DNA from 3 places in the Candidatus Chlorohelix sp. genome. Region 1 is predicted to be linked to each of the others. Evidence: a T-box and tRNA genes for the amino acid it is inferred to sense, from the RefSeq annotation. Region 1 holds a T-box; the other regions hold tRNA genes.
The links. A T-box is a leader RNA that pairs with one kind of tRNA and senses whether it is charged. The one in region 1 lies ahead of WCK19_RS09620 (valine--tRNA ligase), so its partner is inferred to be a tRNA-Val.
Positions count from the first base shown of each region.

Region 1 (3,280 bases):
TTGCAACTTTCGATGTACCAATCGCAAAATTCGCTCCACAGGAAGTCATAGATTAATCTGCCAGCCTCACCCAATTGATAGGTTTCCATTAAGCGATTCACATCTTGCGCTAGAAGGCTGTAGCGGCTAATCACCCAGCGATCTGCCAGTGGCATTCCCGGCGTAAGCTGTAAATCTTCATCTTGTACCGGAGGCATTTCCGCCTCTAGGTTCATAGTTATGAAGCGGGTAGCGTTCCAGATTTTATTGGCAAAGTTGCGACTGTCCACAATTCTGCTAAAGGAAAGCTTGGTATCCACCCCCGGTGTGCTGCTGGTAAGTAGGGTAAAGCGCAGCGCATCCGAGCCGTATTTATCAATAGTTTCGAGCGGGTCAATGGTATTGCCTTTGCTTTTGCTCATCTTCTCGCCTTTTTCATCGCGCACCAAGCCATGCAAATAGACGGTATGGAAAGGCGGTTCGCCCATTGCATAGATTCCCAACATTATCATACGCGCCACCCAGAAGAAGATAATGTCGTAGCCGGTTTCCATAACTGCGCCGGGATAAAAATAGGCTAAATCTTCGGTCTGGTCGGGCCAACCTAGCGTACTAAATGTCCACAACCCACTGCTGAACCAAGTATCCAGCACATCGGCATCTTGGGTAACTTTATCGCTGCTACAATGCTCACAAGCCTTTAAAGAATCGTTAGCAGTACAGGTTTGTTTGCCGCAATTTCCGCAGTACCAAACCGGGATTCGATGCCCCCAGAAAAGTTGGCGCGAGATATTCCAGTCGTGGATATTTTCAAGCCATTGGGTATAAACTTTGGTGAAACGCTCCGGCACAAATTTCACACGCCCATCCAACGCCGCCTGTAAGGCTGGTTCGGAAAGCGGTTGAATTTTAAGCCACCATTGCATCCGCACTAGCGGCTCAATCGGCACGTCCGCTTTTTCGCTGTAAGGCACAGAGTGGCGATAGGGTTCGGTTTTCACCAGATAGCCCTGTTCTTCAAGGTTTTTTACCACTTGCTTGCGTGCCGCAAAACGCTCTAACCCTTGATATTGTCCGCCATTCTCATTGATTGTAGCGTCCAGATTCATTATGGTGATGACCGGCAGATTATGACGCTGCCCGATTTCAAAGTCGAGCGGGTCATGACCGGGCGTAACTTTCACTGCACCTGTGCCGAACTCCTTATCCACACCCTCATCTGCGACAATCGGGATTTCGCGGTTCATGAGCGGTAGCATTAGCATTTTGCCATGCAGGTCTTTGTAACGTTCGTCTTCGGGATGTACTGCTACCGCTGTATCGCCAAGCATAGTTTCTGGGCGAGTGGTTGCCACAATCACATAACGCTCAGGCGCATCCTTCACCGGATAGCGGATGTGCCACAGAAAGCCTTCTTCCTCAATCATGTTCACTTCAAGGTCGCTGACCACCGTTTGCGAACCGGGACACCAGTTCACGATGCGCTCAGCCTGATAGATTAAGCCTTCGTCATACATTTTCTTGAAAATGGTACGCACCGCACGTTGAGGACCTTCATCCATCGTAAAGCATTTGCGAGTCCAATCGCAACTTGCTCCTAACACACGCAATTGGTTGACAATCACATCGCGATATTCATCCATCCATTGCCACATACGTTTCAGGAAAGCTTCTCTACCGATTTCATTTTTGCTCTTTTTAAATTCCTTCCGCACCTGTTTTTCTAACACCGTTTCGGCGCTGATTCCGGCGTGGTCGCTACCGGGCAGCCACAGCACAGAATCGCCGTTCATGCGTCGCCACCGCACTAGCGCATCTTCCACACCCACAAACATAGCGTGTCCCTGATGTAATGCGCCTGTCACGTTGGGAGGTGGCATGATTATTACGTAGGGGTTGCGATTTGCATCAATTTTAGGAGTAAACCAGCCGTTTTCTTCCCAGAATTTATAAAGCCGCTCTTCGGTAGTTTTAGGGTCATAGGCTTTTGGCATTTCTTTTTTGTTAGTATCCGTCATTGTAATTTCCTCTCATCTCTATGTAATCACAAAAAGCCTATAAAATAAAAATTCCCTTTCGTCTCCGTAAGGACGAAAGGGCAAAAGCCTTGCGTGGTACCACCCTACCTTCAGCAAGCCGAAAAGGCTGCTCTCAGCGCAGATATAACGGTCCTTACCCGCTACCCCCTACTTAGAAAATTTCAAGGGCAGAACTCCCAGGCTACGTTTGGTTCTCCTATTGCCTGTAAGGGCTTTCAGCCTCTGACCCTCACTCTCTAAAGGTAGTTAGAACTTACTCTTCCTGTTCCCAGTTTATAATATATACAGCTAACCGAATAAAATTGTATCAATAAATGCTATAAATGTCAAGCAAGTTAAAAGTTTGCACAGGGCTTTTCAGAGAATAATATTTTTGACATTCAAGAAATCCATCCGGGCTAAGACAGCATTGTTAATAGCACAGCCAGTACAATAGGTACTTACCCTCTTCTGGTCAAACAGGGAGCTTCTTTTAAGGTCACATTGAAAAGCCCTAACAAGGTGAGAAGTGCCTAGTAATGCAGTAGATAAAAATTAGTATGCGACATATCACGCTTAGAGCTTTCCGAATCGAAAATCATGTTGTATAATAATCAAAACTTTGACTAGGGCGAGTGATTTATAATTGTGAAAATAAGAGGAATCGGTGATACAACCGCGCGAGCTTAGTAGCGATACAAGTCCATCCGCGCGCCACTTCGGGAGAATGCTCGAAAGGCGCTGGCGAGATGGCTTTTTTCTATGTGTGGGTCTTGACCCCGAATACTCCCAAATGCCCGCTTTTCTCAAGCAAGGTACAGAAGAGGAAGCGATTGAGGAAAGCTATTATGCTTTCTGCCGCGCTATTGTAGAGGCTACTGCCGAATCGGTGTGCGCTTTCAAGCCTAATTTGGCTTTCTTTGAACAGATAGGTCCGCCCGGATTAAAGGCTTTGAAGCGGTTGGGCGACTACCTGCGTAGCCGCTTTCCTGAGATTCCATTGATTTTGGATGCCAAAAGAGGCGATATAGCTAGTACCAACAAAGGCTATGTCGCCTCTCTTTTCGATTATTTCGGAGGAGATGCGGTGACGGTGCAGCCCTATCTGGGCGGCGATGCGCTCGCACCATATCTGGAACGCGCCGAAAAGGGCGTGTTCATACTATGCCGAACATCCAACCCCGGTTCTGCCGAGTTGCAGATGTTGTCGGTTGGGGCTGAGGGTACACCACTCTATTTGAAAGTGGCGCAACTTGCCGCCAATGATTGGAATCATAATCGTA
Region 1 is NZ_JBAXHI010000017.1:13,412-16,691, reverse strand. It holds gene WCK19_RS09620 (valine--tRNA ligase) at 1-1,997, opposite strand, end outside; T-box leader at 2,063-2,297, opposite strand; gene pyrF (orotidine-5'-phosphate decarboxylase) at 2,665-3,280, shown strand, end outside.

Region 2 (3,280 bases), on a different contig from region 1:
AGTCAGTTTGCCCATTCCTGCCACACTGATAACCAGTAAGGGTAAATAAGGATTAAAGCCGCATGGGATTGCTATACCAAGACCACCAAATAACCTTAACAATAAATCCAAAACTGTGCCTCCTCACATAATAAAAAAGCTGTGTACATGGCATGATACAAAAAGCCCGTGGATGCGTCAATTTTAAGCAACAAAAAAAACTGCTCTATAAAAGATAGGGCAGTCTTACCTGATTTTGAATAAATTTCAGGTTACTCTTCGTGGTGAGCAGAGCGCGACTCTATATCCAACATTGGGTCGAGGATGCGTTGCATCGCCATAATATGCGCACATTCTTCAAGTCCGATTTGGAAAGTGTGGCAGGTGCAATGCCAATGCCCTTCGCGAAGCTCTACTACATAGTTGTCGTGTTCACCATGAAATTCGGCTGTCGCGTTAAGGAAGTGAATGCGTCCAGGCTCAGTTTGATAGCGTTTGGCTTTTTCAATCTTTCCAATAAAGCTACTGTGCATGTGTTGCCTCCTAAACTCTAACTTTCCGGAATTAACCGGGAAGTATTAATACTCTAACTGGTTTGCTCGGCGAGTCTGGTAAACCAAGCCCGTTAGAGTTCCCCTTAAAATTCACACTCAAGCAAAACGGCACAGGACGTGTTATCGTACCTGTGCCGCAGACTCGCGCATATACTCCGTATCCGAAGAAACAGTTTTGATTGATTTTCCTATTGGCGCTGTCTTCATCGCGCACCCCTGGCGATTTTCAATTTAAACCTTTAAACCCTTCGCAACCGGTAAAGAGTGTGTTATACCGTGATACAACGATTATATATCTCTCAGCAAGAGGGAGTCAATAGAAAAACGGTGAAGTTTTTGCTTACTTCTTAATTTATTAGCTGTGAAATGGTCACTATCTTAAATCCGCGTGCCTGTAATTTCTCGATAATTAACGGCAATGCTTCTGCCGAAGTCTGTGCGCCTATATGCATTAATATTATTGCCCCATCCAATTGTGCATCGGTTTGTCCCGTTATTCGCTGTACCAGAAAATCTACTGATTTTGGCGCACCCACCGAATCAAGGCTATCCAACGTCCAGTAAATTGAGCGATAGCCTAGCCCGGTTATGATACCTTGTTCTCGAACAGTTCGCGCTCCATAAGGGAAGCGGAAAAGCGGTTTGGTAGATTTCCCGGTCAGTTGCTGGATTAGCGTATCGGTGCGTAAAAGCTCGGTGCGAATCTCCTCCGTCCCGGTTTTGGTCATATCGGGATGATTCCATGAATGATTTCCCAATTCCATTTTGTCGTCCGCTAGTTGCTTGACATATTGCGGGTTACGTTCTGCCCATAGACCTGTCAGAAAGAAAGTGACTTTTACGCCATACTTGTCAAGCGCGGTTTTAATCAAAGGAAAAGCCTCTCCGCTCGACCCTGCATCAAAGGTAATCGCTACCTGTTTCTTGCCAGTTCGCCCTCTTGCAATTTCACTTAAGCCGGGTATTGGGGTTGCATATGCAATCGTGGTGGCTACAGCAGTTTTCGCTGCAATCGTGGCGGTTTTAGGTGGGCTGGCAACCGTTTTTGCAACGGTAGTATTTAACGGTGCTGGGCTAGCCGTTGGTTCTGTAATATCAATGGTAGTGATTGGCGCAGTAATTATAGGCACGGTAGCAATAGGAATCGGCGTAATAGTTACTGACGGTTCCAACGTGGTATTGATGGCTTCTTCAAGCGGGGTAGCTGTTCTAAAGAACCAGAAAGGCGCTGACGAAACTTCAGGAATAGGCGTTCCATTTGGCACATTATCAGAACTACAAGCGTTGAAAAGCAAGCAAAACAAAAATAGTAGAATTACGCGCTTCCACATATAAATGAATCCTTTTAGAGGTAATTATTCACACTATATAAAACGAACCAGATGATGAGAGGTTACAAGCAATGAGGAATAACAGACATAAAAAAATGGGCAATACTGGGCTCGAACCAGTGACCTCACGGATGTGAACCGTGCGCTCTAACCAACTGAGCTAATTGCCCTCATTCAGGTGACAAAAATTATAGCACGATGGGTATGGCTTTGCAAACGTAGGATTCGAGTTTTTATTCCATAATCGGCAGGTGAGTCAGCATAGTATTGGGTTTTCTATTGAGAATTTCTCTACCTAGCAAGCCCAGCGTAATTTGGTCGTTAGTACCCGGAACCAGTTCAAGCCTAGTCCGCTCGAAATATTGCACTACCTGACCACTCTCTACAAAAGATTCTGAGATGGGAAAACCAAAAACTGCCAGCCCTCCTCGGTTAAGCCAGTAAGAAAGGAAAGCCCCTCCCAACGTATGCCCGGTTTCTTGCAGATACCATATGCTATCAGATTTTAAGGGTGCAACGGGACGGAAGAAGAGTTCGTCAGTACGGGTTGCCGTTAATTCACGCCCCAACAAACCCAATGCAATAATCTGGGTAGCGGGTGCGCTTAAATCATATTCCATACGCGCCCGTTCGAAATACTGGAAGATTTTGCCTTTAGTCTCCACCGGCAGCGAAATCGGATAACCGTAGAGTTCAAGCCCACCTTCTAAAAGCCACTGGCGGTAGAATTGGGGCGCGATTCCATAGCTTTCATCTGCTGTATAAGCCGGGCTACCGGATAAAATCGACATACCCATGTTATCTAAATAGCCCCACGCTCGTATAAAGCTATCCCAGCTATAATAATCGTAAGTGCCAAAACCCGGGTCGGCAATATAAATTCCATCTTCATCATAGCCGTAAGCAGTGACCGCATGTTCATAAGCCATTAATTTGAAGCTTACACCCTCGTAACTGGTAAGGTATGGGCTACCCCAACCAACCCCACTAGGCACCCACACTACTACCGGGCGACCTTTGGAAATATCGCTTTTAAGTTCTTCTATGCCTCCCGACAGCAATTTGGCATTTATTCCATGTGAATTAAGATAGAGTGCAATCGGTTCGGCATAGATGCCGTAATCTACCGTTCCACCGAATACTCCGTTAATATTTCCGCGATAACCGAAATGTGGATTGGGGTTTTGTGGAATAGCGTTAATAAAGTCTAGTTCGCTAATATTGATGTCCCAACGTCCTAATGCGGCGCGTGTGGCAGCATATTCGCAGCTAAGGGTGCGTTGCTGCGCGTAAACCGGCATATTATCTATCTTGGAACTGGCAGGTATCGCTTCTGCCTTACGGGCTTTGGCGGTTTCGACTTTACCAAATATAGCCAGCAAGCTAATGAGAAAAAAAGCCACTAAAAAGATGGCG
Region 2 is NZ_JBAXHI010000021.1:47,064-50,343, forward strand. It holds gene WCK19_RS11050 (DUF4126 domain-containing protein) at 1-111, opposite strand, end outside; gene WCK19_RS11055 (hypothetical protein) at 252-512, opposite strand; gene WCK19_RS11060 (polysaccharide deacetylase family protein) at 881-1,864, opposite strand; tRNA gene WCK19_RS11065 (tRNA-Val) at 1,961-2,034, opposite strand; gene WCK19_RS11070 (C39 family peptidase) at 2,098-3,280, opposite strand, start outside.
Region 2: it encodes a tRNA-Val, which carries the amino acid that the T-box ahead of WCK19_RS09620 (valine--tRNA ligase) is inferred to sense. The anticodon was not compared.

Region 3 (3,280 bases), on a different contig from region 1:
ACGCCTAGCATTTTGAAGGCATAGATATTGGCGCGAACCGGGAGGTCGGTGGGGTTAAAGCGGTGTCCCTTGCCATGACGAGGCAAGAAAGCCACTCTTTGACCTTCAAGCGTGCCAACCGTAATTGCATCACTTGGTTTACCCCAAGGTGTATCAGGATAGAACTCTTCAATGTCCTCTAAACCTTCGATTTGGTACAGACCACTACCGCCGATAACGCCGATCTTTGCTTCCACGCTGCCGACTCCTTCCTGTTTCTAGGATTCTTTCGTTTCTGAGGGTTGATTTTGTTTTTCTTCTTGCTCTATGGCATGCAGAATACGTTGGATTTTATCGCCATGTTCTATGCCACCATCAAACTCGAAATGAAGTTCCGGGACATACTTCATTTGCAAATGGCGGAATAGTTCGCGCCGTAGATAACCGCTCGCGCCTTTTAATGCTTTGAATGTATCTTTTCTGGATTCTTCGTTTCCCATAACGCTAAAAAATAGTTTAGCGTGTTTAAGGTCGGGACTTACCTCTGCGCGGGTAATGGTAACGAAGCTCAGCCGCGGATCGCGCAAATCGCGCTGAATCAGCGTACTGACTATTTCTTTTATCATTTCCGCTACTTGTTCTGTTCTTCTTGACATTGCTCTTTTTTTTGTAGCTCAGGCTATATTTCACTAAAATTAAATTATGTTTCAATTATAGCACACTCAAGTTAATCCTATCGAATTGGTAGGAATTGTATTGACTAAGCTACAGCCTATAGGTATAATTAAGCTTGACACAATCGTGGTATTTTACCCAACAACAATGTTGTACCAAAAGGCATGATTAAAATATAGAACCCGATTGGGTTCTGTTTATTATATATATTTAAGCTAACTGAACAACACAAATTTGTTTTTAAGATTTGGGAGGTCTCTAGAGATGATAACCTTAACCGATTCGGCGACAGATCAATTGAAAAAGATTATTGAAGAAGAAAACGATTCGACGCTTGGTTTGCGCGTGTTTGTAGCAGGCGGCGGTTGCAGTGGCTTCCAGTATCAGATGGTGCTGGAAAACGAAACCCGCGATGGAGATGAAATCACCGAACTCAACGGGGTTAAGTTGTATGTTGACGCTTTCAGCCAAAAATATATTGAGGGCGCTGAAATTGATTTCGTCAATAGCCTGATGGGCGGAGGTTTTACCGTACACAATCCGAATGCAGTTTCAAGCTGTGGTTGCGGTAGCTCTTTTGACACCGCTGATGGAGCCGGCAAAGCCAGTTCTCGCTCTTGCGCCTCCTGCAATTAGTCTCAATTGCGCGGGTGAATTATCGGAATAAAAGGGGCGGTATAAGCCGCTCTTTTTTTATTCGGTAATATTCGCTTCAAAGATAGCTTCTCAGTATTCTGCTACGGAAGCAACCTCGATGGTATTATCAAATATTGGTTTTTCAGCAGTGCTTGGTTTTTGGATAAAATTTATTAAAATATAGGGTTGTGAAAGGGGCTATTTGGCGTAGTTTGCACAAAAAATGGGCAGTACAGGACTCGAACCTGTGACATCCACGGTGTAAGCGTGGCGCTCTACCAACTGAGCTAACTGCCCGAAACAACGGCTAATAATATACCAGAAAAAACAGACCTTGGCAAATCGTTTTAGGTACTAATTTACCTCTTTGTGATTATACTAGGTCTGCTTAATTTCAGCTTACGCAAAAAGTAATATTTACTGCTTAGATACCAGAAACCATCACCGAAACTGTACGCTTAAGTGGGCGATCTAGTTCTACTAGGAAAATGCTCTGCCAACGTCCTATATCCATTTGCCCTTCCACCACTGGAATAGTTTCGCTAGTGGATAACGCTAAATGTTGACAGTGCGAATGACCGTTAGGAGATTCCCCCGGATTCATATTATGAGTACGAATGCTGAAATCATTGTGACGATAGTAATCTTCAGGCGGAAAGAGCTTGGAAAGTCGCTGGCACATATCAATCAATAGCAGCGGCTCGTTTTCATTTATGACGATGGAAGCAGTGGTATGCTTTGAATAAACCGTAACAGTACCCATTCGGATGCCGGACTCGGCAACTACACGGCGTACAGCTTCGGTTATATCCGTGAAATTTGGAATATCTATCTGAGTTTCAATACTCAGTTGGACTGAATGGCAACGATAGTTTCCGCTTTGAGTTACCGCAGCGTTTGTATTGGTATTCTTGGATTCATTTGATACGGCATGATAACCGTCTAACGTACCCAAACCGTTAGTCACAACAGAGTTCTGATTTTCAACTACAATATCAGGCTGAAAGGGCATCTATTACCTCCATAATTCACTTATAAACTTACAATAGCCAATTGTAGCTAGAAAAATCGAAGTCGGCAATAATTAAAGTTGCTAAATAAGCTATATGCTACTATTTATTCTCGAAATCAAATCATTTACTAATTTTTGTTCGGGATTTTTAGCATTTAGAGTGAGGATAGAGCTAATAAAGTCCACTATCAGGGAATTTGTTTTTGGTTGAGCTTTCGCAAGGCTTCATCAATTGCGCTGCATTCGACGCAATCAGAGCCGGGCAGGTGAGGGTCACTATGGTGGGCGCGTACCAGCGCAGTAATCGCAGCAGGGTCGCCTAATTCGCCTAGCGCAGTGGCAACAGCAGCTTTAACAAGGCTGTTCTCATCTTTAAGAACCGCAATAAGGGCTTGAACGGCGCGACGATCTCCCATTTTGCCAAGTGCCTCGGCGCTATATTGCCTAACCAGATAATCATCTGACTTATTTTTCAGGTTCAAACTGTCTAGCAAGAGTTTGAAAGCGGTTTCGGAGTTAAAACGGGAAAGAGCAGCCGCAGCTTCTACCCTTACCATCGGTTCAGAATCTTTCAAAGCTTTTGTAAGAGCAGGAAGTGCCGTAACATCCCCGCATTTTCCTAGACAGCCTACCAAACTAATTTTTACCCCCCGATCGGTCTCTTTATCCAGTAGAGCCAAAATTGCCGAGCTTTCCGGTTTACCCGCGGTAGAAATTAATGCGCGAGCGGCGGTACGGCGGGTAACTCCCGGATAATCGCCCTCTAAAATTTCCAGCAATCCGCGAATGTTACCTTGCGCTTCAAGCTCAGTAATCATCTGGGCATAATCGCGCAGAGGACGAGTGGGTGGTCTGAACTCTGGAAACTCCCAATCCCCACTCATGCTTTGACACTCCGGTTCCACCAACCTAGAACTTTCGCCCATGTAGTTTCGGAAGCCAATTCATGCAGAGCGTTAGCTACATGGGGTTGTCCGG
Region 3 is NZ_JBAXHI010000008.1:12,532-15,811, reverse strand. It holds gene mtnP (S-methyl-5'-thioadenosine phosphorylase) at 1-236, opposite strand, end outside; gene rbfA (30S ribosome-binding factor RbfA) at 258-635, opposite strand; gene erpA (iron-sulfur cluster insertion protein ErpA) at 919-1,290, shown strand; tRNA gene WCK19_RS05615 (tRNA-Val) at 1,515-1,587, opposite strand; gene WCK19_RS05610 (secondary thiamine-phosphate synthase enzyme YjbQ) at 1,715-2,302, opposite strand; gene WCK19_RS05605 (HEAT repeat domain-containing protein) at 2,491-3,186, opposite strand; gene pheA (prephenate dehydratase) at 3,183-3,280, opposite strand, start outside.
Region 3: it encodes a tRNA-Val, which carries the amino acid that the T-box ahead of WCK19_RS09620 (valine--tRNA ligase) is inferred to sense. The anticodon was not compared.